DNA from 2 places in the Bacillus sp. N5-665 genome. Region 2 is predicted to be linked to the other one. Evidence: predicted binding sites of a transcription regulator. Region 2 holds the regulator's gene; the other holds the start of a gene.
The links. The regulator Rex, encoded in region 2, represses fermentation and respiration genes when NADH is low (regulators of the CRP and FNR family bind a similar motif). The targets are predictions, from matches to a motif close to TTGTGAAATATTTCACAA.
Positions count from the first base shown of each region.

Region 1: a site for Rex is predicted at 11,900-11,917, ahead of qoxA (cytochrome aa3 quinol oxidase subunit II). Genes of this name have one in related genera too.

Region 1 is NZ_CP093325.1:4,798,596-4,813,826, forward strand. Features, by position in the region: gene MNO09_RS27355 (FeoA family protein) at 1-177, shown strand, start outside; gene MNO09_RS27360 (FeoB small GTPase domain-containing protein) at 174-896, shown strand; gene MNO09_RS27365 (nucleoside recognition domain-containing protein) at 874-2,274, shown strand; gene MNO09_RS27370 (Ger(x)C family spore germination protein) at 2,486-3,652, opposite strand; gene gerLB (spore germination protein GerLB) at 3,636-4,760, opposite strand; gene gerLA (spore germination protein GerLA) at 4,761-6,239, opposite strand; gene MNO09_RS27385 (sodium:solute symporter family protein) at 6,341-7,813, opposite strand; gene MNO09_RS27390 (DUF3311 domain-containing protein) at 7,810-8,007, opposite strand; gene MNO09_RS27395 (M20 family metallopeptidase) at 8,009-9,184, opposite strand; gene MNO09_RS27400 (C39 family peptidase) at 9,317-10,027, opposite strand; gene MNO09_RS27405 (amino acid permease) at 10,404-11,819, shown strand; gene qoxA (cytochrome aa3 quinol oxidase subunit II) at 12,102-12,977, shown strand; gene qoxB (cytochrome aa3 quinol oxidase subunit I) at 13,011-14,945, shown strand; gene qoxC (cytochrome aa3 quinol oxidase subunit III) at 14,959-15,231, shown strand, end outside.
Region 2 is NZ_CP093325.1:5,255,316-5,270,546, forward strand. Features, by position in the region: gene MNO09_RS29420 (sensor histidine kinase) at 1-1,032, opposite strand, end outside; gene MNO09_RS29425 (response regulator transcription factor) at 1,016-1,717, opposite strand; gene MNO09_RS29430 (NCS2 family permease) at 1,863-3,188, opposite strand; purine riboswitch at 3,317-3,418, opposite strand; gene guaA (glutamine-hydrolyzing GMP synthase) at 3,573-5,111, opposite strand; purine riboswitch at 5,277-5,378, opposite strand; gene groL (chaperonin GroEL) at 5,519-7,153, opposite strand; gene groES (co-chaperone GroES) at 7,192-7,476, opposite strand; gene MNO09_RS29450 (CPBP family intramembrane glutamic endopeptidase) at 7,878-8,627, shown strand; gene MNO09_RS29455 (YdiK family protein) at 8,624-8,815, shown strand; gene MNO09_RS29460 (redox-sensing transcriptional repressor Rex) at 8,845-9,474, opposite strand; gene MNO09_RS29465 (ABC-F family ATP-binding cassette domain-containing protein) at 9,662-11,596, shown strand; gene tsaD (tRNA (adenosine(37)-N6)-threonylcarbamoyltransferase complex transferase subunit TsaD) at 12,004-13,020, opposite strand; gene rimI (ribosomal protein S18-alanine N-acetyltransferase) at 13,020-13,463, opposite strand; gene tsaB (tRNA (adenosine(37)-N6)-threonylcarbamoyltransferase complex dimerization subunit type 1 TsaB) at 13,477-14,169, opposite strand; gene tsaE (tRNA (adenosine(37)-N6)-threonylcarbamoyltransferase complex ATPase subunit type 1 TsaE) at 14,150-14,623, opposite strand; tRNA gene MNO09_RS29490 (tRNA-Asp) at 14,798-14,873, opposite strand; tRNA gene MNO09_RS29495 (tRNA-Met) at 14,877-14,953, opposite strand; rRNA gene rrf (5S ribosomal RNA) at 14,966-15,081, opposite strand; rRNA gene MNO09_RS29505 (23S ribosomal RNA) at 15,183-15,231, opposite strand, start outside.

The sequences.
Region 1 (15,231 bases), 460 kb from region 2:
ACTATGAAACGACGTTTATTAGACTTAGGATTTATCCCTGGGGCAACAATTAAAGTATTACAGCGCAGTCCGCTTGGAGATCCGGTCGCTTATCAAGTAAGCAATACAACTATCGCACTACGTAAGGAAGAAAGTTCCCTTATTTTCGGGGTATTAATAGGAGATGATTTCAGATGAGCAAACATCGTATTGCTTTAGCTGGCAACCCGAACACCGGGAAAAGTACATTATTTAATACTTTAACAGGCTTAAAACAACACACTGGAAACTGGACGGGAAAAACTGTTTTAAAAGCTGAAGGGGAATATGAACATAACGGAAGTAAATATACATTAATAGATTTACCCGGAACTTACTCACTATATTCAAATTCTGCGGATGAAGAAGTAGCAAGAGATTATATTATATTTGAAAAACCAGAAGTAACTGTAGTTGTTATAGATGCAACTGCAATGGAAAGAAATTTAAATTTAGCTCTCCAAGTGATGGAAATGACAAGCAATGTAGTCATTTGTATTAATTTAATTGATGAAGCGGAGAAAAAAGGCATCGTTATTGATGAAAAGAAATTAGCAAAATCGCTCGGTGTACCTGTAGTTAAGATTTCTGCTCGTAACCGAGTAGGTATTGGGCATTTGCTAAGCGTTATCGCTAAAGTAGCAAATAAAAAATTAATTCCAACACCAATTAAAATTTCTTACAGTGAAAAAATCGAAAATATGATTCAGGAATTAGAACCACAAATTTATAAAGTGTTCGGTGATATGTATCCAGCACGTTGGATTGCGTTACGTATATTAGATGGAGATAAAAATTTCTTAACTACACTTCAAAAACACCATAATGAACCGCTTGTAAGGGAGGTCGTAATGAATGGAATCTCACTCAGCCAGTAAAGCTCTTCCATTAGACTATATTATTCAACATGCACAAACACTCTCAAAAGAAGATATACGAGATGATATTGTCGGAGATATTTATCGAACATCTGCAAGCATATGTAAAGAGTCTGTTCAATATACAAATACTGATAAATTGTATCGTTCTGAAAAACTAGATAAAATTTTCACATCTCCAATCTGGGGATTTCCAATTATGCTCGGTATTTTATCTATTATTTTTTATCTTACAATTGCAGGTGCTAACGTACCATCTGATATGATTGCTGAGTTTTTCGGATGGGCCGAAGGATATTTAACATCTTGGTTCCAGGCAGCACATGCACCCGAATGGCTACATGGCATTTTAATACTTGGTTTATTCCGTGGTATCGGTGCTGTTATTAGCGTTATGTTACCACCTATGGCAATCTTTTTCCCTATGTTCGCACTATTAGAAAACTACGGATACTTACCACGTGTCGCTTTTAATATGGATCGCTTATTCAAACGCTCCGGTGCACATGGCAAACAATCTTTAACAATGGCAATGGGATTTGGTTGTAATGCAGCCGCTATTATGTCAACGCGTATTATTGAATCACCACGTGAACGTATGCTTGCAATCTTAACAAACAACTTCGTTCCTTGTAACGGTCGCTGGCCTATGTTAATTTTAATGGCTTCCTTATTTATGGCCGCTGGTTATACAGGTAGTATGCAAACATTAGTTACTGCTGGCGTTGTAGTTGGAATGGTTGTAATTGGTGTTATTATGACATTAACTGTTTCTTGGGTACTATCAAAAACAGCTTTAAAAGGTGTGCCAACTCACTACACTCTTGAGTTACCACCGTACCGTAAACCAAAAGTTTGGAATACAATTGTACGTGCAACACTCGATAAATCAATTTATGTTTTAAAACGAGCTGTTGTTGTAGCTGCCCCTGCTGCTGCATTAACTTGGTTACTAGCTAATATTTTCATCGGTGACACAAGCTTACTTATGTATTTTGTAAACTTCCTAGATCCGTTCGCTAAAATGTTAGGACTTGATGGATTTATTTTAGCTGCATTCATTCTTGGACTACCAGCGAATGAAATTGTTATCCCTATTTTATTAATGTCTTATTTATCAACTGGAGCTTTAACTGAAATAGACGATTTTAATCAAATTAAAAATCTATTCTTAGAAAATGGTTGGACTTGGTTAACAGCGTTAAACACAATGTTGTTCTCACTTCTTCACTTCCCATGTGGAACAACACTGGTTAACATATATAAAGAAACAAAAAGTGCAAAATGGACATTCTTATCGTTTGCAATCCCTACCGTTATCGCCATTGTTGTGACATTCCTCTCTACACAGTTGGTACATTGGTTAGGGCTTGTATAAAAGCAAAGCATACATAGAAGGTATCCCCCTTCACATATGCTTTGTGCGAAAGAAACCTGAAATCATTCAGGTTTCTTTTTTTGTGCATCAGTATTCCAAGGCTGTGCTCCATACATTGTGAGTTTCTTATGAATAAAGTATATGGCCCCCGGAAGAATCGCCATTAATATTGTGCAACTAATTCCTAATCCAGTAAACACCTTCCATCACCTTACTTTACTCTTTTTGGTAAAGCTGAACCTGAATGCTCAATTGTCGGATGAACATGAACAGTAATCTCAGCATTACTAAAGTAATTTTCACCTTGATCCCAATTCTTATCTATCTTCTTCCATTCTTTATAATTATGCCGCTTATATACGTTCCCTAACTCTAATACATCTACCTTATATTTTTTTTGAACAAGCTTAATCGATTTTTGAATGCGCTTCTCCATTTCCTCCGTGATGTTTTTCTTTAATCGCTTTTCGTTCATAATTTGTTTATGATCACTAAAATGCAACTCAGCCAATGTTCCTTCCAAAAACAAGTGAATATCGAACTTCGGTTTTGTAGCATTTTCTGTAGATACTTTAATCTTTCGACGCATTTTATGAATTTCATATGTAATAAGCTGGTCTTTTTTACGAATGGTAAAGAATCCTCCAATTTTCTTACCTATTATATAATTTATTCCAAATGTTTCTTCTCCATTCAAACTACCTACACACTTATTATCCTTCCCGCGAAACAACGCTGCCCCGTTCATTTGTACCCCTTGCCTTGTTAATTCAAGAATAGGTAATACGAAGCTTCGGTTGGAAATCATCTTTTCCTGAACTTCACCAATTCTTGCAGCCTCAATCATTTGAGCATTTTTCGGAGGATGTTCAGCTAACATATCAATATACTGCGCCGGTAAATTTTCAGGCTTAGCGCTCTGCTTCAAAATAGCTTCTGCATTTTTCTTAGAAACGAACAAACGTATATTTCTTCTCATCTCATGATCACGAATATATACATCTAACGTATTTTGTAAAACATATGGATTCGATAATAAATCTTTAGAAAAAATTATCACTTGTATGTGCGGAAAGAATAGTGAGCGACTAATTTTTTTGGCAATAATTCGTATTTGCTCAAAGACACTATCTGCCTTCGCACTCACATTAATATAATTTTCGCTATCTCCACCACCTTGTCCACCTTGTTGCGACAATTTACTGGGGAGTACCATCTGATACGTCCCTTTCATAATTGGATTCGCTTTCTTTTTTTTCACAATATCATAGGCTGCACCTACTACAAATCCTCTTTCTTCTATTTCTTCTAACTCAGAGCATCCACCTATCGATCCCGCTAACACTAGAAGCATTATAATTTTAAGAAGGTGTTTCATTTCTACCATTCCTTCTTTTTATTTTATATACAATAAAAACTAACAAAGGTGCTAACACGACAAAGCCCATATCTATCCAAGCTAAATAAGTTCCGTAATTTGACAAGTCATTCAAACTACTAGGTATCATATTCAGCATAAAAATAATCGGGGCACTTACGAAAATAAAAATATGTTTCTTCACTTTCGGAAACATAGCACAAAACAATAAAGATGCGACGTCATAATACATTGCTGTAGTGTTATAAATAGTAATAATCCAAGTAGTAAAAAAAATCGCATCAAACCTTTCTAAAAACCCCCCACCAATTTCAATTTCTTTCCCTAGTTCAATTGTTGGATATGTCAATCCACGTGTTGTCATATATGTAAAAACACTAATACAAGTTACATAAATTAAAATGTATGACAACACGTTTACCATCACCGCTTTTGCAACTGCCATCGGTGCCTTTTTCACTGACTTATCGTTCAACATCACAGCATAAAACAGAGCTACCTCAAATCCGATAAATGTGAAAATAGAGTTTTTAACTCCTACAGCATATTGACTGACGTCCGTTTGAAAAGCTGGTAGTAAATTATTTATTTCCATTAAATTTATATTCAATAAAGAAAGCAGCACTATCGCAATTAAAACTATAGGTAAAAACAAAACGTTTAGCCTTAATAAAGCCGCTCTCGATCCTGCTATTCCATAAATAACAACTAATAGGAAAAAGAAAGACAATAGTTGCACTGGTGTATCACTAAATAAATACGTTTGTGAAATAATTGCAATCATTCGCGATTCATATGCTGTCAAAGCAGCAAACGTTAATACTAAAATGCTACTAATTGTGTATGCAACAGGCTTCGTCAAATGTGCACTCGTATATTGAACAAAGTTTTGTTTTGGGAATAAAATAGCTACCCTCGTTACAAACCACCCTAAAACCGCACAGACTAATCCACCCAAAAGCAAAATAATCCAACCGTCCGAAAATAAGGTTTGCGTAGCAATATCTCGCGGCATAGATAATGCACCTATACCGATAATTGTTGACGATACCGCAAAACCAATTTCACGAGATCCAATCTCTTCATCCCCATATTCAAATGGCTTCAATTACTCTCGCTCCTTTGGACGTATTGTAGAATCTTTCGTTTGTAAGTACTCTGGTCTTTCTTTCAACATTGATTTTGGCAAGCGAATCATTTCTTCTTCCCAATCTTTATAAAATGCAGGAGCAATAGGCGTTGTATATGGCACCCCAACACTCTTTAAATTCGTAATATGAATCGCAAGTGCAATAAGAGCTAAAATAATTCCATATAGTCCAAAAGCAGTCGCCGCTAAAACAAAGACAAAAAGTAAAATCCGAAACGTAATCGTAATGCTATATACAGGCAGTGAAAATGTAGCAATTGCAGTAACTGCAATAATAATTACTAAAAACGGATTTACAATCCCTGCGTTCACCGCAGCTTCTCCAATTACAAGACCACCTACAATCCCAATTGTTTGCCCCATCGGTTTTGGCAACCTAATTCCCGCTTCTCGTATTAACTCCATCGTTAATGCCATCATTAACGTTTCTATATATGCCGGAAATGGTACCCCTTCTCTCGCTCCCGCAATAGAATAAGCTAATTTAGAGGGAATAAGCCCTTGATGATACGAAACAAGCGCTACGTACGTGGCAGGTAGTAAAACAGCAGCAATACCTGATCCCATACGTAAAATTCTTAATAACGTACCAATTACCCAGCGCTCATAATGATCTTCTACAGATTGAAAAATATCAACAAACACTAGTGGAGCGATAAGAGCAAATGGTGATCCGTCCACTAAAATGGCCGCTTTTCCTTTCGCTAGCGCAGCCACTATATTATCAGGTCTTTCTGTATTCAAAAATTGCGGGAATGGTGATAAATTATTGTCTTGAATTAATTGCTCAATCGTTCCTGTCTCAAGAATAACGTCTGCCACTATTGATTGAAGCCGTCGATCTAATTCGTCTACAATATAAGGGTTAATAATATCCTCTATATAGACTAAAGTTACTTCTTTTTGCGATCGCTTCCCCATAATATAGGATCGAAACCGTAACTTCGGATCACGTAAGCTGCGGCGAATTAACATCTTATTTACGTTAATATCTTCATTCAATCCAATTCTTGGTCCACGTATTAAATCTTCTGTTACTGGAGATTCTAGACTTCTTTTTTCCCATGCTCGGCTATTAATGACAATAGCGGTTTGAATATTATCAATTAATATAACTGTGTCTCCTGCTAAAATCGCATTTATAATGTCTGGAAACGTTGTCTTCATACCGACTTCTGCAATAGAAATAAAACGATCCAATAATGTTTGAACAACAGCTTCTTCTTTTTGTACTTCTTCATATTGAAGTGTACGAACTACATATTTATAAACATTATCCTTATCTGTTAACCCACATAAAAAAATAACCGCACAGCGTGTAAAACTACCCGCAAGGGCAACTTCCCTAATTGTTAAATCATTAGGCGAACCTAATTCATCCCTAATTTCTTTCATAACTTCAAATAAGTTACCTTTTAACTCTAACAATTCCCCCACCTAACTTCCTTTTCAACAAGTTTTTAGTTAGATTCCGCTAATAGAAGAAAATATATACAAAAAAGAGCTATCTCTTTTCAAAGATAGCTCTAGCACACGGATTACTTTTCTACTATTATACTGTCTGTCTTTATAGACACATTTCTCGTGAACCCGCTAACGATAAACATCACAATCATATTCATTAACAATGCGACTATACCTACATTTAAATCTTTTATATATTGAGGGAAACCTGGAAACATTGTAGCTATAGTTGAACCAGATAAAGTAATATATGCGACCACTAACAATCCAATCCCCATTCCTGCAATTGCCCCTTGCTTCGTAATAACTTGACGTGGAAACAAACTACATACAAGCGCAGGGAAAAGTTGTGTCACTATACTGTATCCCATTAAAAGAAGTGCTCCTATTGTTTCTCCACCTTTAAAAGTGAACAAAACAGCTACAAGCGTTACTACAGGAACAAATAATTTTGCCGCTTTAGCAACTTGTCTATCTGAAGCAGATGGGACCATTGTTCGGTAAATATTTTTTGCTAATAAAGTAGATGCCGCCATAACAAGCATGGAACCCGGAACTAATGCTGTTAATACTCCTGCACTACCAATAATACCAATAAACCATGGATCAAATGTTTGAAGAGCGAGACGGAATAACGAAAGGTCTACATCCCCTCCCTTTAACCCTGGAACTTGCAGTATAGCTGCAAACCCTGCAAAGAACACGAAAAGTAAAACTAAAGAATACAATGGCATAATTGCCGCATTTTTACGAAATACTTTTTCATTTTTTGCAGAGAAAGCAGAAGCGAATGTATGGGGCCACATATAGAAACCGAGAGCTGTTAATACAATAGTAGAAACAAACCAAGAAATGCTCATTCCTTCATCAGGTAAAGATAGAAATCCTGGTTTTGCTGCTTCTACAGCTTCAAACATCGGCTGAAAACCTCCGTAATAATGATATGGTAAATATATACCTAAAAACATAACGATAAACAGGATCATAATATCCTTCAAAGCGGCTGTCCAAGCAGAGCCGTATATGCCTGAAACCATTACATATATCGTTATAACAATCGCACCAATCCACACTGCAATAACTGGTGATACCCTGCCGTAAGATGCTTCCGAAACGATAATACCTAATCCTTTTAACTGTAAAACAAGGTATGGGATAATTGAAATAACCCCAATGACAGAAACGATAATGCCAAGCGTCTGACTCTTATATTTCTTCACAAAAAAATCTGGCTGTGAAACAAGATTATGCTCTTTCGCATACTTCCAAACTGGCGGCAATAAAAAGTAAGATAAAATATAAGCTAGTGCACCATAACCTAAAATATAGAAAGTAGGTGCTCCTTTACTATACGCCCATCCACTTCCGCCTAAAAATGTGAACGTCGTATAAATTTCACCTGCCATAAGAAGAAAAACAAAAATAGTGCCAAAGCCTCTTCCTCCAACTGACCATTGCTCTAAATTCATATCTTTTCCATGTTGTGCCCGAATTCCTAAAAATAGTGCGAGAAACAAAAATAAAATAATGATAAGTAAGGCGATCATTTTACATCCCCCTTATTAGCAGGATCAAATACGTACACAAGCCCCATACAAAGAGACGTAATGAGCACCGATAATAATACCCAAAATAATAAAAATGGCATCCCTAATACGTAAGGAGTAACTGAATTAGCAAATACAGGTCCAACAACTAAACAAAAAACTGGAATAAGCGCTAATACGTGTATTTTCTTCATCTCATTCTCCTTTACTTATAAAATTCATAATAGATGATACAAAAACTTCCACTCCAATCGGTAATGCATCTTCATCAATCGTAAAACGAGGATGATGGTGCGGATATATAATTCCCTTCTCTTTATTTCCCGCTCCGATAAAAAAGAATGTCCCTGGCGCCTTTTGTAAAAACGCTGAAAAATCTTCCCCAGCCATCGTCGGTTGTAAACGAGTAACTCGTTCCCTTCCATAAAGCTGTAATGCAGTTTGCTCAATAATCTCTGTAACTTCATAATCATTTACTACTGGTCGATATCCATATTCATAAGAAAATGTATATTTCGCTCCGTAAGATTCCGTCACATGCTTCACAATCCGTTCAATCCTTTTCTCTGTTTCTTCTCGCAACTCATGTCTTAAACTCCGCACTGTCCCTTCAATCTCCGCTTGTTCTGGAATCACATTATGGGTTGTCCCAGCATGAAATTGCGTAACAGATACTACAAGAGAATCTAACGGATTCGTGAGGCGAGATACAATGTGCTGAAGTTGCGAAACGACTTGTGTACCGATTGCAATACTATCAACCGTTTCATGAGGGATTCCAGCATGTCCACCTTTTCCTTCTATCGTAATTTTAAAAACATCTGGGGCAGCCATTGCAGGACCATAAATTACACCTATTTTACCAACCTCTAACGATGCCCAAAGGTGAGCACCAATAATATAATCCACACCTTCCATTACGCCCGCTGCAACCATTTCCTCTGCACCGCCAGGAAAGTTTTCTTCTGCATGTTGGAAGAGAAAACGAATCTCTCCTTTAATCTTCTCTCTTTTTTCTACTAACTTATGTACGACCCCAAGTAATATCGCTATATGTCCATCATGGCCACATGCATGCATAACACCTGGATATGTAGAAATAAAATCAAACTCATTTTCTTCATGAATAGGAAGAGCGTCCATGTCAGCACGAACCGCGATGGTTTTACCAGGTTGCTTACCAATCAACCTTGCCATTACACTATATTTAGTAGGTCTTGACACTTCTAAACATGGGATTTTTCGAAGTATATCGAATACAAATTGCGATGTTTTTTCTTCTTGAAAAGATAACTCTGGATACTTATGAAAATGCCTTCTCCACTCAATCAATTGATTTTTCGATAAAACCAGTTCCTTTGCAACATCCATTTCTCTTCGCCCCTTCTTCACCAAGTTAAATGTTATTATAACGTGAATTGTTAACTTTTAAAAGAATATTCTGAATTTTCCATTATAATAACTTAAAAATAAAAAGCCATCAAAAAGATGACTTTTTCAGTATTATAGAATAGTAATCGCTTGTTTCCCCATTTGCTCCCAAGCTTTCTCAAACTCTGCTCGCGGAACAGCAAAACGCGGATTATTTTTAAGCGGATCATTTACATATACAAAGTTTTGATCATACCCAACTATTACTACACTATGTTCATAATATGTAATTTTCACTTCGCCAGAGCTTGTATTCCATGTTTCAAAACTACTCTCGGCTAGTGGCTTAAACGTTGTATTAATAATGACCCATACTGGCGAACCGGAACTAACTACTTTATACATATCTTGCACGTCTCTACCTGTTAAATTAACTACTTTTTCAGGAGCATATTTTTCTGCTAAATTAAAAATGGGTTGATTATATACACCATATCCTGGCTCTGCCTTCGTATAAATATTTCCAACAAACCCCTCATAAGGATTTCCACGTAAACCATTTTGTTCAAATGGAACACGATGAATTTCGCTAGCAAGTTGCATCTTATCTACTTGTATACCTTTGTATTTTAGCAACATAGCCAAACTTGTAACTTCACATCCACGAGGTAATTCTGGTAACTGCTTTATAAACGGAACATTTTCAATCATAGTTGCTTCTTTCATTTCAGATAAAAACTCTAAACGGAACACTTGCGCCTTTTGTATAATTTTATCTTTCCCTATAAAAAACGCGGCAGCAAATATAATTCCAAAAACAAAAAGATATTTTAACTTTTTCATTTTAAACAAAACTCCATTAATTATTATTTTACAGACATACCTCTTATCATTGTACCTTTCTTCTTACTAGTTTGCTAGAAAGATTCTATGAATTATTGTTCACACTTCCATCGTTATAAAATTCTAATTATTTTTAATAAAAAGAAAAAACAATATACTTTTCTGAATATTTTTGCTAAAATCAAAATAATTAACATAGTGAAGATATCACCTTGTTAATAAAAACATTCTTAGAGTATTTAGTCATAGTTCGCATTTTTACATACTCCATTCATTTCATAATAAATAAGCCGAGTATGTGTCACATCCCCCACTAATGATTAAAAACTCGGAATGAAAATCAATTCATACAAGAAAATAACGGGGTGAGGGGCATATGAATCAACAAGTAGAACAAACAGATTTAAAACGAACAATGAAAAGTAGACACCTATTTATGATTGCACTTGGTGGGGTTATCGGAACTGGCCTATTTATGGGATCTGGTCAAATCGTCCATAACGCCGGTCCTGGTGGTGCTATTCTTGCATTTTTAGTCGGTGGATTTGTTATGTATTTAACGATGTTATGTCTTGGTGAATTATCAGTTGCTATGCCAGAAGCAGGTTCATTCCAAAGCTATGCAAGCAAATTTATTTCACCTGGTTTTGGATTTGTTGTCGGTTGGATGTATTGGTTAAATTGGGCTGTTACAGTTGGGGTAGAGTTAACAACTGTAAGTATTTTAATGAAACGTTGGTTTCCAGACGTTTCTTCGTGGATTTGGTGTGTTACATTTGCAGCAGCACTCTTTCTTGTAAACGCATTATCAGCAAAGGCATATGCAGAAGCAGAATTTTGGTTCGCAAGTGTAAAAGTCGCAACCATTGTTATTTTCATCGTACTCGGTGGTGCAGTTATGTTCGGTCTACTAGACTTTAATGGAAAACCAGCACCAATGCTTCACAATTTCACTGAAAATGGCGGGTTATTTCCAAACGGTGCATTAGCTGTTCTTCTTACGATGATTACAGTAAATTACTCCTTCCAAGGAACAGAATTAATCGGAATTGCTTCAGGAGAAAGTGAAAACCCTGAGAAAACAATTCCAAAAGCGATTAAAAATACCATTTGGCGAACTCTCTTCTTCTTCGTCCTAGCAATATCAGTTGTTGTAGGTTTACTCCCATGGCAAGAGGCTAATCTAGTCGAAAGTCCATTTGTACTTGTATTTGATGTGGCTGGTGTTCCATATGCAGCTGACATTATGAACTTTGTTATTATTACAGCAGTATTATCCGTAGCCAACTCTGGTCTATACGCAAATTCTCGTATGCTTTGGGCGATGGCAAAACAAGGAATGGCAAGTCCAGCTTTTACGAAGTTAACTAAAAAAGGAGTGCCACTAAACGCATTAATTTTCAGTCTAATTTTTGCAAGTTTGTCTCTATTAACAAGTATATTTGCGGCAGATACTGTCTTTTTAGTTTTAACATCTATTGCAGCTATGGCCGCTGTCGTAGTTTGGATGTCAATCGCAGCTTCACAGTTTTTCTTCCGTAGAAATTTCTTAAAAAACGGCGGGGACATTAATGATTTAAAATATCGCACACCACTTTATCCAATCGTTCCAATCGTAGCATTCTCACTCAATTTCATTACATTTGTTAGTTTAGCTTTCATTCCAGATCAGAGAATTGCTCTTTATTGTGGTATTCCATTTATGATTTTTTGTTACATTTTATACCAATTAAAATATAAAAAAGTTGTCACATTTGAACAACAAATAAATCTAAAAAAAGAAGTAAACTAAATATACAAAATATTCAGCTATCTTTCTTATCATAAGATAGCTTTTTTCTATTTCTTGGATATCTTGGTATAACTTTATTTATCTTAAAATTTCCACAATCACGTTTTTCACTGGAAAATGGTTTACAATGTTATCAAGTTACAAATGATATTCACCTTAAAAAGTGTGCATTTGTGTCTATTTTTTAACAATATCACAAAAACTATTGCCATCTATAAATTAATAGGTTTATATTGTTTTATTGGCATAGTTTCAATCCAAGGAGAAAGGAGATTTTCAATCGTGCAACTAAAGAAAACGTTTTGGAAGCTGGCTTCGCTTCTTCCGTTATCATTACTTCTGTTCCTCGGCGGCTGTGATAAGAAACTCGCAGTATTAAATCCGCAAGGACCTGTTGCAAAAGCACAGTATGATTTAATTGTTTGGTCATTCTTGCTTATGTCATTAATTATCGCAATTGTATTCATCTTGTTTACAGTCATCTTGATTCGTTATCGTGAAAAACCAGAGAATATGGACTACGAGCCACCTGAACAACACGGTAACACATTATTAGAAATTATTTGGACGCTTGTTCCTGTTATTATCGTTATCGCATTATCGATTCCAACAGTAAAAGCAACGTATGCTTCGGAAGAGGTTCCGGAAGAGTCCAAACATATTAAACCAGTTGAGATTTATGTTACATCTGCAAACTGGAAATGGTTATTCAGTTACCCAGAGGAAAAAATTGAAACCGTTAACTATTTAAACATCCCAGCTGGTGTACCAATTCAATTCAAACTGACTTCTGTCGGTCCAATGAATGCTTTCTGGGTACCAGAACTTGGTGGTATGAAGTACACTATGGATGGCATGATTATGGATCTTTATTTACAAGCTGATAAGCCGGGTTCTTACCTAGGCCGTAGTGCGAACTTCTCTGGTGAAGGATTCACACATATGGAGTTCGAAGTTGAAGCAAAAACTAAAGAGAAATATGACAAGTGGGTTAAAGAAGTACAACAAACTGCTCCTAAACTAACAGAAGATAAGTACAACGAAATTGTTAAACCTGGTGTAGTTGGTCGTATGACATTCTCTAGTCACCACTTAAGTTATGTAGATCCAAAATCACTTGAATATTGTGATTACAACTACTACAAAAACAAAAAATAATAGCTATTATTCCAACAGATTGGAGTGAACACAGTGAAGCTTGATGAATTCTTTGTCACAGGTGACCCGATTATTTACGGTGCAGACGCTTCTATCGTTCTTGTGACATTAGCAATCATTTTCGTACTAACAAAGTATAAAAAATGGAAATGGCTTTGGGACGAATGGTTAACAACTGTTGACCATAAAAAGATTGGGGCCATGTATATTATTTCTGCGGTTATCATGTTATTCCGTGGTGGTATGGACGGTTTAATGATCCGTGCACAGTTAACATTCCCAGAAACAACTTATTTAAATGCTGAACACTATAACGGAATCTTCACAACACACGGTACAGTTATGATTCTTTTCATGGCGATGCCATTCGTTATGGGATTAATGAACCTTGTAGTACCATTACAAATTGGTGCTCGTGACGTTGCATATCCGTTCTTAAATGCTTTAAGTTTCTGGTTATTCTTTGTCGGAGCAATGTTATTCAACATCGCTTTCGTAATCGGTGGTTCTCCAGACGCTGGGTGGACTTCTTACTTCCCAATGGCAGGTACAGAGTTTACTTCTGGTGTAGGAAATAACTACTACGCAATTGCATTACAGATTTCAGGTCTCGGTACGCTAATGACCGGTATTAACTTCCTTGTTACTATCTTAAAAATGCGTACACCTGGTATGACTTTAATGAGAATGCCAATGTTTACTTGGTCAATCTTAATTACAACAGTTATCATTATTTTCGCTTTCCCAGTATTAACAGTTGCTCTTGCATTAATGACATTTGACCGTCTATTCGATGCTCACTTCTTTACGATGGCGAGCGGCGGTATGCCAATGTTATGGGCCAACCTATTCTGGGTATGGGGTCACCCTGAAGTATATATCGTTATTTTACCGGCATTCGGTATTTTCTCTGAAATCATTAGTACATTCTCACGTAAACGTCTATTCGGTTACAGTGCGATGGTATACTCAATGGTTGCAATTTCTTTACTAAGTTTCGTCGTATGGCTTCATCACTTCTTCACGATGGGTGCAGGTCCAGCGGTTAACTCATTCTTCTCGATTTCGACAATGGCGATTTCGATTCCAACCGGGGTTAAGATCTTTAACTGGTTGTTTACACTGTATAAAGGACGTATTCGTTTTACAGTTCCAATGCTTTGGTCATTGGCATTTATTCCAAACTTCGTAGTCGGTGGGGTTACAGGGGTTATGCTTGGTATGGCAGCAGCTGATTATCAGTACCATAACAGCTACTTCCTAATTGCTCACTTCCACTACGTATTAATCGCAGGTACAGTATTCGCTATGCTTGCTGGATTCACATTCTGGTATCCAAAAATGACTGGTCATATGTTAAACGAACGCCTAGGTAAATGGACATTCTGGATCTTTATGAGCGGATTCAATATCTGTTTCTTCCCAATGTACTTCTTAGGTTTAGACGGTATGACTCGTCGTATGTACACTTACTCTGAAAGTCTTGGATGGGGATGGCTAAACCAAATCGCATCTGTTGGTGCGGTAATGATGGGTATTGGTTTCCTAATTCTTTGTTACAACGTAATTTGGAGTGCTCGTCACGGTGAACGTGACACAACTGGAGATCCATGGGATGGCCGTACACTTGAATGGGCAACTCAATCTCCTGTACAACATTACAACTTCGCGAAACTTCCTGAAATCAAAGAAGCTGATGCTTTCTGGTACATGAAAAAACGCGGAGAAACAGTTACACCAGCAGCAGAAGATATCAAACCAATTCACATGCCAAGTAACTCTGGTGTGCCTATTATTGCGTCTTTATTCTTCGGTCTTGCAGGTTTCGCATTAGTATTTAGCTGGTTCTGGCTTGCAGCAATCGGCGGCGTTGGTATTTTAGCTTGCTTAATCTATCGTTCATTCGATTATGATGATGGCTACTACGTAAGTGTTGATGAAATTAAAGAAACAGAACATATAGCATGAGAGGTGAAATGATATGGCGGCTTTAGATAAAAGCTTACCTTTGGAATATCAATCCGAGCAAAGCAGATTGAATATCCTAGGATTCTGGATTTTTCTTGGGGCTGAAATTATGCTGTTCGCAACACTTTTCGCCTCTTATCTAGTACTTGCTGGTCGTACGGCAGATGGCCCAACCCCAGCGCAACTGTTTGAACTTAAAACGCTTTTAATTCAAACATTACTACTTTTAACAAGTAGTTTCACATGTGGTATCGTAATTCACGAAATGCGTAAGCACAACCAAAAA
Region 2 (15,231 bases):
TTGCTCGTTTGTTAACTTCGTATACTCAAATAAATCTTCTATTAAATTTTTTAACTGCTCCGACTTTGCAAAAGCAATTCTCGTATATTCATCATGTTGTTCTTTATTTTCATATTTAGAATCTCGAAGTAACCGCAAGTAACCCATTATAGAAGTCAATGGTGTACGTAAATCGTGAGATACATTCGTAATAAGCTCATTCTTTTGCTTCTCTAATTTACGTTCCTTTTCTATATTATTCATAAGCTCTTCCGCCATATTATTAATATTCTCGGTTAAAGACGCAATCTCATCTTCACCTTTCTTCTCAATACGGTACGCTAAGTTACCTTTTTCTATTTCCTTTACACCTTGTGCCATCGCTTCAATTTGCTTCATCTTTCTCTTTGTTATATAGAAGAAAGAGAAAATAAATACAAGTACACCTATGAAAAATGGAAACGGTCCTTCTTGCGTATCATATATTACTTCACCTTCCGGAATCCCACTAACAAACATGTATAAATTCTTATCTTCTATTGTAATAGGTGCAAAAGCTATAAATTCTTTTCTCGTACTTTCAAATTCTTTTCTACCATTCATATAATTAATCGCAAACGATGATGCATTACGAATTGTATTATGCAAATCAATTTGTTCTTCTTGCGCCTGCTTCGTCTTATATAAAACTTTTCCACTCTCGTCAGTAACCAACACTTTTAAAGCTCTAGAGTTTTGTTCTAAATTTTGATTCTCTATTTTAATCATACTTGATATAGCTTCTAATTTATTTTCATGAACTGAACTATTTGCCACACTTTGAGCTTGTTGATTAATTTGCTCCATACCAGACCGATAATCGATTGTCGCCTGCCGATTCGCATTCTCAAAAAAAGGTGCTGCTGCTTTTGCTGACAAAATCCCTAACAACGCACAAGCAGTAAACGCAGTAATAAGTTGAATGCGTACACTCCGCTTCACCCTCTTCACTAGCTTTTCAATTAATTCTCTAGTTTTCCTAATATAAGTAAATGGATTAAATATCTTTTTCAATCTTATATCCCACTCCCCATACAGTTTTTATATATCTAGGCTTCCTTGGATTCTCCTCAATCTTCTCACGCACTTTCCGAATATGAACCATTACCGTGTTATCCGACTGGAAAGATCTTTCATTCCAAACCTTTTCATAAATTTGTTCCGCACTAAAGACCATACCCGGGTTACGAGCTAGTAATTCTAAAATTGAAAATTCCCTCGGTGTCAGTTTCACTTCTTCTCCATCCACAATAACTTTATGGGTTGAAATATTTATTTTCATCTCTCCAATTTCTAACTCGTCCTCATTTTGAATAGCAAAACCATTCATCTTCATATAACGACGTAACTGAGATTTAATTCTTGCGATTAACTCTAACGGATTAAATGGTTTCGTTACGTAATCATCTGCACCTGTTGTTAATCCTAAAATTTTATCCATATCTTGCGTTTTCGCAGAAAGCATAATAATTGGCATTTCTTTCGATTCTCTTACTTTCATACACATATGGATACCATCTACCTTTGGCATCATAATATCTAATACGACTAGATGTACTTCATTTTCTTCTAGTAAACGTAATCCTTCTTCTCCGTCTCCTGCTTGCAATACTTTATATCCTTCATTCTTTAAATAGATTGTAATAAGATTCCTAATTTCTTTTTCATCATCTACGACAAGTATTGTTTCGGTTGCCACAATATCTCCCCCATCACTTTTTTAATCCCTAACTTCTATTATAGGAAAACTTCTGAAGAAAAACGCTCGGAAATCCTTAAGATTTTCTGAAGACGCAAAAAAGGTCTAGACTCCCCTTAAGTCTAGACCTTTCAAAAAACCCCTTTTATTTACGAACGTAGATGAAATATAGTACGAATAAAACTCCCATAACATACATAATTGGATGAATCTCTTTACGACGACCACTTACTACCATTGTAATTGGATAGAAGATAAACCCGATTGCAATCCCTGTCGCAATACTATACGTAAGTGGCATTGAAATGATTGTAAAGAATGCTGGTACTGCAATCTCGAATTTCTTCCAATCAATTTCGCCTAAAGATGAAACCATCAAGATCCCTACAATAATTAATGCTGGCGCTGTTACAGCTGGTGTTACAACGCTTAATAATGGCGAGAAGAATAGTGCCAGCAAGAAGAATCCTGCTGTTACAACTGCTGTAAATCCAGAACGTCCACCCGCTGCTACCCCAGCAGAAGATTCAATGTAAGACGTTGTTGTTGATGTACCTAAGATTGCACCGATTACAGTTGCAATCGCATCTGCAAATAATGCTTTTCCTGCACGTGGTAATTTATTGTTCTTCATTAATCCAGCTTGATTCGCAACCGCTACAAGTGTACCTGCTGTATCAAAGAAATCGATGAAGAAGAACGTTATAATAACAATCACCATTTGAACAGTGAAAATATCTCCGAAGTGAGTTAACGCCACACCGAACGTTGGTTCTAGACTCGGTATTGCTCCCACTACCGCTTTCGGAGTATCAATTAATCCTGTCGCTACTCCTAAGATTGCTGTAAGAATCATACCGTAGAAAACTGCACCATTTATTTTCTTAATCATGAAGATGATTGTCGTAACAACCCCGAAGATTGCTAGTAACGTTGTGCCCTTTGTTAAATCCCCCAACCCAACAAGAACAGCATCATTTTTCACGATAATTCCGGCATTTTGGAATCCAAGGAAAGCAATGAACAATCCGATACCTGCCGCTACTGCAAACTTTAACTCTGTTGGAATTGCATTAATGATTTTTTCACGAATACCTGAAGCTGTAAGAATAATAAAGATAATACCTGACATTAATGTTCCAGCAATTGCTGTTTGCCACGGAATACCCATCGTTAACACTGCCGTATAAGCAAAGAACGCGTTAATTCCCATCCCCGGCGCCAAAGCAATCGGATACTTCGCGAAGATCCCCATAATTAACGAACCAATCGCCGCTGCTAATGCTGTAGCAACGAATACTGCACCTGGATCCATTCCTGTACCTGCTGGTAACCCTTTAACATTTCCAAGTGACAGCGTAGCAGGATTGACAAATAATACATAAGCCATAGATAAAAATGTCGTTAAACCCGCTATGAACTCTGTTTTATAATTTGTACCGAGTTCATCAAACTGAAAATAGCGTTTCATCTTACGTTTCCCCCGTTATATGATTACTCGCCGTAATCTCCCTAGCCCTCTTTTATCTATTAAAAATAAAAAAGGCTTCCATTGCATATACGTGGAAGCGTTCTATGAATAAAGACAAGTTTCCCCTCATCTTTATCTAAACGCCTCGTAGTCAAGCCATTTACGGTAGCTAGGTAGAAACTTTCGGGCCATATCCCCGATATTATACGACGGCATAATATTCACTTTTCGTTTGAATTACATACTCATATTAACTCGATGAAGTAGTTTTGTCAATTTAAAAGCGAACGTTTTTATAAAATTTTATACTTTTGTTCGTATTAAGAGTAGAAATACAAAAGATCCATCTATGCATGAGCACTAGATGGATCTTTTTTTATAATACTATTCCCACTCAATAGTTGCTGGTGGCTTACTTGTTATATCATACACGATACGGTTAACGTGTTTTACTTCGTTTACGATACGTACAGAAATTTTCTCTAATACGTCCCAAGGGATACGTGCCCAGTCAGCTGTCATACCGTCGATAGATGTTACTGCGCGGATACCTACTGTGTAATCGTAAGTACGCTCGTCACCCATAACACCTACGCTACGCATACCAGGAAGCGCAGTGAAGTATTGCCAAACTTCACGGTCTAAGCCTGCTTTAATAATTTCTTCACGTAAAATCGCATCAGATTCACGAACGATTTCTAATTTCTCTTCTGTGATTTCACCTAATACACGAATACCAAGACCAGGGCCTGGGAATGGTTGACGCCATACGATTTCATCAGGAATTCCTAATTCTGATCCTAATACACGTACTTCATCTTTAAATAACGTGTTTAAAGGCTCGATTAATTTGAACTGCATGTCTTCTGGAAGACCACCAACGTTATGGTGAGATTTAATTGTTTGTGCAGTCGCTGTACCACTCTCAACGATATCTGTATAAAGTGTACCTTGTGCTAGGAAGTCCATACCTTGTAATTTAGAAGCTTCATCATCAAATACGTAAATGAATTCATTACCGATGATTTTACGTTTTTGCTCTGGATCTTCTACACCTTTTAACTTGTTCATGAAGCGTTCTTGTGCATCCACTTTAATAACATTCATGTGGAAGCCTTCGCTGAATGTTTTCATAACGCCTTCTGCTTCACCTTTGCGAAGTAAGCCGTGGTCAACGAAAATACATGTTAATTGATCGCCGATTGCTTTATGAATTAATACTGCTACAACAGAAGAGTCTACACCGCCGCTAAGTGCGCATAGTACTTTTTTGTCTCCAACAGTTTCACGGATTTTCTCTAATTCTACTTCGATAAAGTTCTCCATGTTCCATCCTTCAGAACAACCACATGCGCCGAATACGAAGTTTTTAATTAAATCGTTACCGTGCTCAGAGTGACGTACTTCTGGGTGGAATTGTACACCGTATAAGTTTTGCTCTTCATTGCTCATACCAGCAATTGGACAAGACTCACTTGTTGCATCTACTACGAATCCTTCAGGTAAACCAGTTACTAAGTCACCATGGCTCATCCATACAACTTGCTCTTCTGGAAGGTTCGCATATAATTTTGATTCGTTCTCTACTTTAAGAACAGCTTTTCCGTACTCACGGTGGTTTGCACGTTCTACTTTCCCACCGAAGTGTTGCGTCATAAGCTGCATACCGTAACAAATACCGAAGATCGGTAATCCTAGTTCAAAGATTTTTTCATCACAATGTAATGCGCCTTCACCGTATACACTATTTGGTCCACCAGAGAAGATAATCCCTTTTGGATTCATTGCTTTAATTTCTTCTGCAGTAATTGTATGTGGATGAAGTTCACTGTATACACCGAACTCACGAATTCGACGTGCTATTAACTGATTGTACTGACTCCCAAAATCTAAAACGATAATTGTATCATGCTGCTTCTTCAAAATAATCACCCCAACGTTAGTTCTCGTATATAAATATTTTCACCAATTTGGCAAAAAGCATTACTAATATAATAAAAAAAGCCAGTCCTCCGCCTCTAGTCTCATAACAAAGAAAAGGCAGGGGTCTGGCTTTATAAAGAAAGATAGTCTTCCGCTCTTTATAAATATAAGACGCACTGCCTTCATAGTCAGGTTGTTTACGGTAACCCGGTAGAGACTCTCAAACCATATCATCGAGGATATATGAAGGATTGTTTTATATTATCTTCCTAGATTCTAACAATGAAGTATCCGTATGGTCAAGAGAGAAAGCGACAAAATTCTACAGAAATTCATTTCCTTTTCTAAAAAACATAAAAAAAACATCCATTTCTATATAGAAATGGATGTTTTTCGAGCAAACGGAATTACATCATTCCGCCCATACCGCCCATGCCCATGCCGCCCATGTCAGGCATTGCTGGTGCATTTGGTTCTGGCTTGTCAGCTACTACAGCTTCAGTCGTTAAGAACATAGCTGCAACAGATGCTGCGTTTTGAAGTGCAGAGCGAGTTACTTTAGCTGGATCTACGATACCAGTTTCAAGCATGTTAACCCACTCGCCAGTAGCTGCGTTGAAACCAACGCCTACTTTTTCGCCTTTTAGACGCTCTACAACTACAGATCCTTCTAGACCAGCGTTGATTGCGATTTGACGAACTGGCTCTTCTAATGCACGAAGTACGATGTTGATACCTGTTGCTTCGTCGCCTTCAGCTACGATAGAAGCTACTTTCGTGTATACGTTCATAAGTGAAGTACCACCACCTGCAACGATACCTTCTTCTACTGCTGCACGAGTTGAGTTAAGTGCATCTTCAATACGAAGTTTGCGCTCTTTTAACTCAGTTTCAGTTGCTGCACCTACTTTAATTACCGCTACGCCACCTGCAAGTTTTGCAAGACGCTCTTGTAATTTTTCACGATCGAATTCAGAAGTAGTTTCTTCTAATTGCGCACGGATTTGACCGATACGAGCTTCGATTTGTTGTGAATTTCCGATACCTTCAACTACAGTTGTGTTTTCTTTCGTTACAACGATTTTACCAGCACGTCCTAAAGATTCAACTGTAGCAGATTTTAAGTCACGACCTAATTCTTCAGTGATTACTTCGCCACCAGTTAAGATTGCGATATCTTCTAGCATTGCTTTACGACGGTCACCAAATCCAGGAGCTTTAACAGCTACTACATTGAATGTACCACGAAGTTTGTTCACTACTAATGTAGCTAAAGCTTCGCCTTCTACATCTTCAGCGATGATAAGAAGTGGTTTACCTTGTTGTACCACTTGCTCTAATACTGGTAAGATTTCTTGGATGTTAGAAATCTTCTTATCAGTAATTAAGATGTATGGGTTATCAAGAACTGCTTCCATTTTGTCAGAATCAGTAATCATGTAAGGAGATGCATATCCACGATCAAATTGCATACCTTCTACTACGTCTAATTCTGTTGTAAATCCTTTAGATTCTTCTAAAGTAATAACGCCGTCGTTACCAACGCGCTCCATTGCTTCAGCGATTAATTGACCTACTTCTTCGTCAGCTGCAGAAATAGCAGCTACTTGTGCGATAGAAGATTTACCTTCGATTGGTTTAGAAATCTCTTTTAATTCTGCAATTGCAGCAGTAACAGCTTTTTCGATACCTTTACGAAGACCCATTGGGTTCGCACCAGCTGTTACGTTTTTAAGACCTTCACGAATCATTGCTTGTGCTAATACAGTTGCAGTTGTCGTTCCGTCACCAGCTACATCATTTGTTTTGCTAGCAACTTCTGCTACTAATTTTGCACCCATGTTTTCGAATGCATCTTCTAATTCGATTTCTTTTGCGATTGTTACACCGTCATTTGTAATAAGTGGTGAACCGAATTTTTTCTCAAGTACAACGTTACGACCTTTTGGTCCAAGCGTTACTTTAACTGCGTTTGCAAGAGTGTCGACACCGCGAAGCATCGAACGACGTGCTTCTTCACTAAATTTAATATCTTTTGCCATAATAATTGACCCCCTTGAATTTTTTAAGATTTATATAATTAACCAATAACTGCTAAAATGTCACTTTCACGTAAAATCAAGTAGTCAGTACCTTCGTATTTTACTTCAGTACCTGCATATTTTGAGAAGATGATAAGATCACCTGCAGCTACCTCTAAAGCAACACGCTCACCATTTTCAAGCACTCGACCAGTACCTACTGCAATAACTTTACCCTCTTGTGGTTTTTCTTTTGCAGTGTCTGGTAATACAATACCACTTGCTGTTTTTTCTTCTGCTTGAACAAGCTCAATTACAACGCGATCACCTAATGGCTTTAGCATGAACAATAACCTCCTCATTTTGTTATGTAAATTTTATTTATTAGCACTCAAGTCACCCGAGTGCTAACACACTTATAATAATAAATAATCTCAATTTCTTTTGCAAGTAAAAAAATCATAATTTTTTCGCAAATTAAGCTATACACTTTTCTATATAGAGTCCCTCTTCTTCTACCTTTACTATATGAATCGTTGTTTCCACTACTCGTATGTTACAATATGAAAGGACACCCTAAGTTGTTTTCGCTATACACACAACTTTCTCCTGTCTTCTATTATAATTTCAAATAAGGATTTACGAAAAAAACATAATTTAAGTGAAGTTTATATCGTAGGTAGCATACTTACATGTTATCCTACCTTATCTCATACACTAGAGTTAGAAAGGATGGTTAAACCATTTGAAAAAACAATATTGGTGGGTTATCGTTACATACATTTTAATGCAGTTATCATCCATTGCTGGATTACCACTTCTGCTGAAAACTGGACTTTATGATAACAGAGGATTTACTAGAGAAGAGAAATTTCAACTCATAACTGGCCACTGGGCAATCATTAGCTTCTTTATTGCATTATGTATCGTACTTTGGTTACTTAGAACAGATATTCGTGACAGACGTTTAGATACAATGCGCTCTACTGTTCCAGCTACGATTGGTTGGATTTTTATTGGGTTCTTCCTAGCATTTTTCTCACAAAGTATTGCCGGTATGATAGAAATGCGTGTATTAGGAATTAAACCTGGATCAGAAAATACAGCAAGACTTATGGATATCGCAAGAACGACACCTTGGTTCCTTATCGTTATCTCTATAATAGGACCTATTTTGGAAGAAATCGTATTTAGAAAAATTTTATTTGGTACACTTTATAAGAAGTTTAACTTCTTTATTGCTGCTATCATTAGTTCTCTTGTATTCGCAGCAATTCATTTTGATTTCACTCACTTATTGGTATACACTTCTATGGGACTCGTATTCGCCTTTTTATATGTAAAAACGAAGCGTATTATCGTCCCTATCGCGGCTCATGTTGCAATGAATACATTAGTTGCAGTTGCTCAAGTTTTAATGAGCAATGAACAAATTCAAGAAATGATTAAAGAAGCTGAAAAAATGCAAGGCTTTATCGGAGGATTTTTAGTATGAGGAACTCACCATTGTTCATGGCTGCATTGTACTTCCTTCTAGGATGTATCTTTACACGCTTCGCCATTACGAACGTAACAGATACAATCTGGAATATGTGGACAATACTATTTGCAGTTATGGCAACAATTGATTTTAATTTGGCACTTCGCCTTATCTTAGTTAAATTCACAAAGAAAAAACAATAATAAAACGCAGAGGTCGCTTCCTCTGCGTTTTATTGTGGATAATTCTTTAAAAAGTAAACAAGTGTTTGTAACTCTACCGCTAAATCAATATGGTGAATTCTTATATTATCTGACACATTTAAGCGCGCTGGTGTGAAATTTAAAATACCATGCACGTTCGTTTCTGCCAATCTATCTGCTACAGATTGTGCTACTGTAGCGGGTACTGTTAATATTGCCACTTGTATATCAGTTGATAAACGTTCTTCTAATTCATCTAAATGATATACAGGAATGCCCCCGATTTCTGTCCCGACTTTCTCTTCACTAACATCAAACGCCATTTCAATTTTTGTATTATTGTTTTTCGTGAAATTATAATGTAAGAAAGCGGTCCCTAAATTACCTACTCCAATAAGTGCTACACGTGTTATATCATCTTGGTCGAGTGTTTCACGGAAAAATGATAATAAATAATTTACGTTATATCCATAACCTTTTTTCCCTAACGCTCCAAAATATGAAAAATCTCTTCGAATCGTTGCGGAATCAACTTTTACCGCTTCGCTCAATTCGGCTGATGAAACACGTTGCTTACCAGAAAGAGATAAGTTTTGGATAAATCGATAGTATAGAGGCAATCGTTTGGCAGTGGCCTGTGGAATTTTTTGCTGATCCATATAACCTCTCCTCTCTTCCTATCTTTATTCATATACTTGAATCAAATACAGAAGTTTAGCACTCATGAATTTCCCTGTATAATAAAGAGAAGAAGTATTCTCTCTTTATTTTAAACTATACACTATTTTTAGTATGATTGAGAAATATAAACATGGCAAAGTTAAGAAATTATTTGAGGTGAAAACATTGATTTTATTACAAGTAAACGCGCTTACGAAATTATACGGTGCAGAAACGATTCTTGCAAACATAAAATTAGAAGTTCAAACGAAAGATCGTATCGCATTAGTCGGACGAAATGGGGCCGGAAAATCTACATTATTAAAAATAATAGCTGGTGAGCTATCTCATGATGGTGGCGAAATTATAAAACCGAAAGATGTCTCAATCGGATATTTAGCTCAAAATACCGGGTTAGAAACATCTTTAACAATTTGGGATGAAATGTTAACCGTCTTTACACACTTGCAGCAAATGGAGACAAAACTTCGAAGGCTAGAGCAAGAGATGGGAAAAGAAGAAAACTTTTCAAACGAGGCTACATATGAAAGATTATTAGCTGATTATGACCAATTGCAATTAGATTATAAAGATCAAGGTGGATATCAATATGAAGCAGATATTCGCTCGATTTTAAGTGGTCTTGGCTTCCCAGTTGAAACGCACCAGACGACGATTTCTACATTAAGTGGTGGACAAAAAACACGATTAGCTCTCGGTAAATTATTATTAACGAAACCAGACCTACTTATTTTGGACGAGCCTACAAACCATTTAGACATCGAAACATTAACATGGCTTGAACAATATTTACAAGGCTATCCTGGCGCAATACTAATCGTTTCTCATGACCGTTATTTCTTAGATAAACTCGTTACACAAGTATATGAAATTTCGAATAAAGAAAGCAGACGATTTGTTGGTAACTACAGTAAATATTTAGACTTGAAATCAGCATTATACGAGCAAGACATGAAACGTTATGAAAAACAACAAGATGAAATCGCTAAGCTTGAGGATTTCGTTCAAAAAAATATAGCTCGCGCATCTACGACAAAACGTGCTCAAAGCCGTCGTAAACAATTAGATAGAATGGAATTATTGACTAGACCTTTAGGTGATTCTAAGTCAGCATCCTTCCACTTCGATATCGAAAAACAAAGTGGAAATGATGTTTTACAAGTAAAGGATGCAACTATCGGCTATGATGATGATCCGATTATTGAACATGTAACTATGCGCTTAACTCGCGGGGATAGCGTTGCTTTAGTTGGTCCAAACGGAATTGGGAAATCCACATTATTAAAATCACTTGTGAATAAGTTACCACTATTAAATGGTGATGTTTCTTTCGGATCCAATGTATCTGTTGGTTATTATGATCAAGAACAAGCAAACTTAACATCTTCTAAGCGAGTTTTAAATGAGTTATGGGATGAATATCCACTGCAGCCCGAAAAAGAAATTCGCACGATATTAGGTAACTTCTTATTCACAGGGGATGATGTACTAAAACCAGTATCTTCTCTTAGTGGTGGACAAAAAGCTCGATTAGCTCTTGCAAAACTTATGATGCAAAAATCGAATTTATTAATTCTCGATGAACCTACGAACCATCTTGATTTAAATAGTAAAGAAATTTTGGAGAATGCTTTAATTGATTATCCAGGCACCCTTCTATTTGTTTCACATGACCGCTACTTTATTAATCGTGTAACGACGACCGTTGTTGAGTTGTCAACAGAAGGTGCACAAGAGTATTTAGGCGATTACGATTACTATGTGGAGAAGAAAAATGAAATGATTGAACGTGCAGCATTTGAACAACAAGAACAGCAAGAAAACCAAGCACCTGTTCAAAAAACTGTAGCTCAAGAAAAATTAAATTATCTCGAAGAAAAAGAGCGTAAACAATTAGAACGTCAACGCACTCGAAAAATTGAGGAGCTAGAACAAAATATTGTAGAATTTGAAGAAGAAATTGCTACGTTAGAAGATCAACTTTGCTTACCAGAAATATACGCAGATTATGAAAAGGCTAGTGAAATTACAACGAAAAAGCAAACACTACAAGAGCAACTTGATGCTTGTATGGCAGAATGGGAAGAATTACATTTATAAGAGTATGAATAAGAAGGATGTCTCATAAGTCGGGATTTTTGACTATGCGACATCCTTTTTATCTTCTAGCTGGGGTATAAACGATTCGACACGACATACCGATTTACCGACAAAGTTTGACAATGTTGGCTCGCCCCTATAATAAGGGCACATTTCAAAATGTTTTTTAGAGATATCTTTTTGCGATTTATTTCCCAAAAAAGAATACATTCAAAGGTCAGACTTCACCTACTTTATCCACAGGTTTATACACATATCCACCTTTATAAAATAAACCCCAAAATAACTTTTCCACATTATCCACAACTAACAAAAAAGTTATCAACATTTTATATACACAATAAAACCCATATTATCAACAGATAATATGGGTTTTATCCACAAGCTGTGGTTAATTTTGTGTATAACTATGCTTCAATATCTAATCCTGGATTTGCATTTAAAGCTAATGTAGCACGTTTTCCTTGTTCATATGCAATTGTACCTGCGGCTGCAATCATCGCTGCATTATCGGTACATAAAGATAGTGGAGGAATAATTAGCTCAATATTTTCTTTTGTCGCAAATTCCGCTTCCAAACGTGCGCGAAGTCCTTTATTCGCAGCTACTCCACCAGCAAGAAGCAGTTGCTTTACGTTATACGCTTCTGCTGCACGAGATGCTTTCGTTACAAGCACATCTATTACACTCGCTTGGAAACTTGCTGCTAAATCTTCCGGTGCAATTTCTATCCCGCGTTGTTTTGCGTTATGCACAGTGTTGATAACTGCTGATTTCAATCCACTGAAACTGAAATCATACGAATCAGGTTCTAGCCATGCACGAGGCAAATCGATTGTCGGTTCCCCTTCATGTGCAAGGCGATCAATGTGAGGACCACCTGGATATGGCATGGATAACGTTCGAGCTACTTTATCATATGCCTCTCCAGCTGCATCATCTCTTGTTTCACCAATCACTTCGAATGAACCATGTTCTTTCATATAAACAAGCTCCGTATGTCCACCAGATACAACAAGTGATAGTAGTGGGAATTGAACTTCTTTTACTAAACGGTTCGCATAAATGTGCCCAGCGATATGATGAACACCCACTAGAGGAATATCATGTGCAAAAGCCACTGCTTTCGCTGCATTTACCCCTATTAAAAGCGCTCCTACTAACCCAGGTCCTTCTGTTACAGCAATTGCATCAATATCATCAAATGTGATATTTGCTTCTTTTAAAGCTTCTTCTAACACAACTGTAATTTCTTCTACATGATGACGGGATGCAATCTCTGGTACAACTCCGCCAAAACGTTTATGACTTTCAATTTGTGATGCAACGACATTCGCAATAATTTCCGTTCCATTTTTAACAACTGCTACTGCTGTTTCATCACAACTTGTTTCAATACCAAGTATAATCGTATTTTTTTCCATTATATATTCACCCACATTACGAGACCATCTTCCTGATTGTCTGCATAGTATCGTTTACGAATTCCACCATTTTGAAATCCGTATTTTCTGTATAACTGTTTTGCTACTTCATTTGATACACGTACTTCAAGCGTCATCGTTTTTACCCCTAAATCTTTCGCTTCGGAAATAACTTCTTTCAATAAAGCATCCCCTAGCTTTTGACCTCTGTATTCTGGCAAAATAGCTATATTTGTTATATGTGATTCATCAATAATTATCCACAATCCACAATACCCAATTACACGACCATCTTTTTCTAGCACAACATAATGTGCATGTTCATTCGTCGTTAACTCACGGTGAAAGGCATCTGCAGTCCAAGGAGTTGAAAAAGACGCTTCTTCAATAGCTACAATTTGAGCGATATCATCGAGTTCCATCTTTCTAAATATCATATCCATCTTCTGGAGACTCCTACTTGTTTTGACTTTCTAACCACTTTGTTTCAGCTTCAGCTAAACGAAGATAACTAGGAACAAATGAATGTACATCTTGTTCTTCTTTTTGTAACCCTAAGAAAGCTAACTCACTTGGTCTTGGGTTATTTTTAGTGAAGGGAGCAAATACAGCTTGTTCGCCTAAATGTTCGATAATCGTCTCTTTGTGCAGTTTAACATCGTTACCAATAAATAAAACAGGCTTTCCTGTATCTTTTAACATTTGCAACCAGTCTACAATAAGGATGATTCGGTCTTCTTCTATAGAATTTAAATGCTCTCCTTCATATGTATATAACCCAGTATAAATTTGTCCACGTCTTCCATCGAATAAAGGACAGATCAATCCATTAAAATTAGCACCATTTGCAGCCACTACTTCTAAACTTGATACACCTACAATTGGTATTTGAAGTGACCAAGCTAATGTTTTTGCAGCTGTCACACCTATACGAACACCTGTATATGATCCAGGTCCAGCAGCTACAACGATTTTAGTTAATTCTTTCGGTTTTACACCACATTCTTTTAACAATTTCTCTACAGCTGGCATAAGACGTACAGAATGGTTTTTTGTTAAGTTTGTAATGATTTCCCCAATTACGTTTCCTTCCTCAATAAGGGATACACCCATTACGTAATTTGAAGTATCAATTGCTAGTACTTTCATCTTGTAATAGCTCCTCACATAATCTAATATATCGATCTCCAATTGGCTCGAGTACAATTTTCCTTGTATCATCTCCAGCATGGAATAAACTAATTTGTAACTTCTCATTTGGTAAAAATGCTTCTATTAAATGAGCCCATTCTACTACGGTAATTCCTTCACCGTAGAAATACTCATCAAAACCTAAGTCCTCTTCACTTTCCGCTAAGCGATACACGTCCATATGATATAGCGGCAATCTCCCTTTATATTCTTTAATAATATTAAAGGTAGGACTATTTACAACTCTTTTCACTCCAAGACCTTTTGCTAGCCCTTTTGTAAAAGTTGTCTTACCAGCCCCTAGATCTCCTTCTAAAATAATTACATCTTGTGCACCGACAAGTCCACCTAGTTTTTCTGATAATCTTTGTGTTTCCTCAGAAGAGTTTGTTGTTATTTCATATTTACTCACAGACTTCACCTACTTTACTCACAATGTTCTCTGCTCTTTATTATACAGGTTTTGAATATATAAAAAAGTCCTTAGGAGTTTTCCTAAGGATAGTTTGACTGTCTTTATTAGTTTTTTGTTAAAACAAATAAAAAAATACGAAACAACATGTTTCGTTCTTTTCTTTATATAAAATGGCGGTCCCGACCGGGGTCGAACCGGCGATCTCCTGCGTGACAGGCAGGCATGTTAACCACTACACCACGGGACCATTTGGTTGCGGGGACAGGATTTGAACCTGCGACCTTCGGGTTATGAGCCCGACGAGCTACCGTGCTGCTCCACCCCGCGATGATATAAATAGCCTGGCAACGTCCTACTCTCACAGGGACAAGGTCCCAACTACCATCGGCGCTAGAGAGCTTAACTTCCGTGTTCGGTATGGGAACGGGTGTGACCTCTCTGCCATCATTACCAGACTGTATTCATTTAAGACAAGAATCATCATAACTTATTTAACTTTTAAAGTCAACAAGTTTTTTATATTCTTTCAAAACTAGATAACATTGCTTCATATTATATGGTTAAGTCCTCGATCTATTAGTATTCGTCAGCTCCACATGTCACCA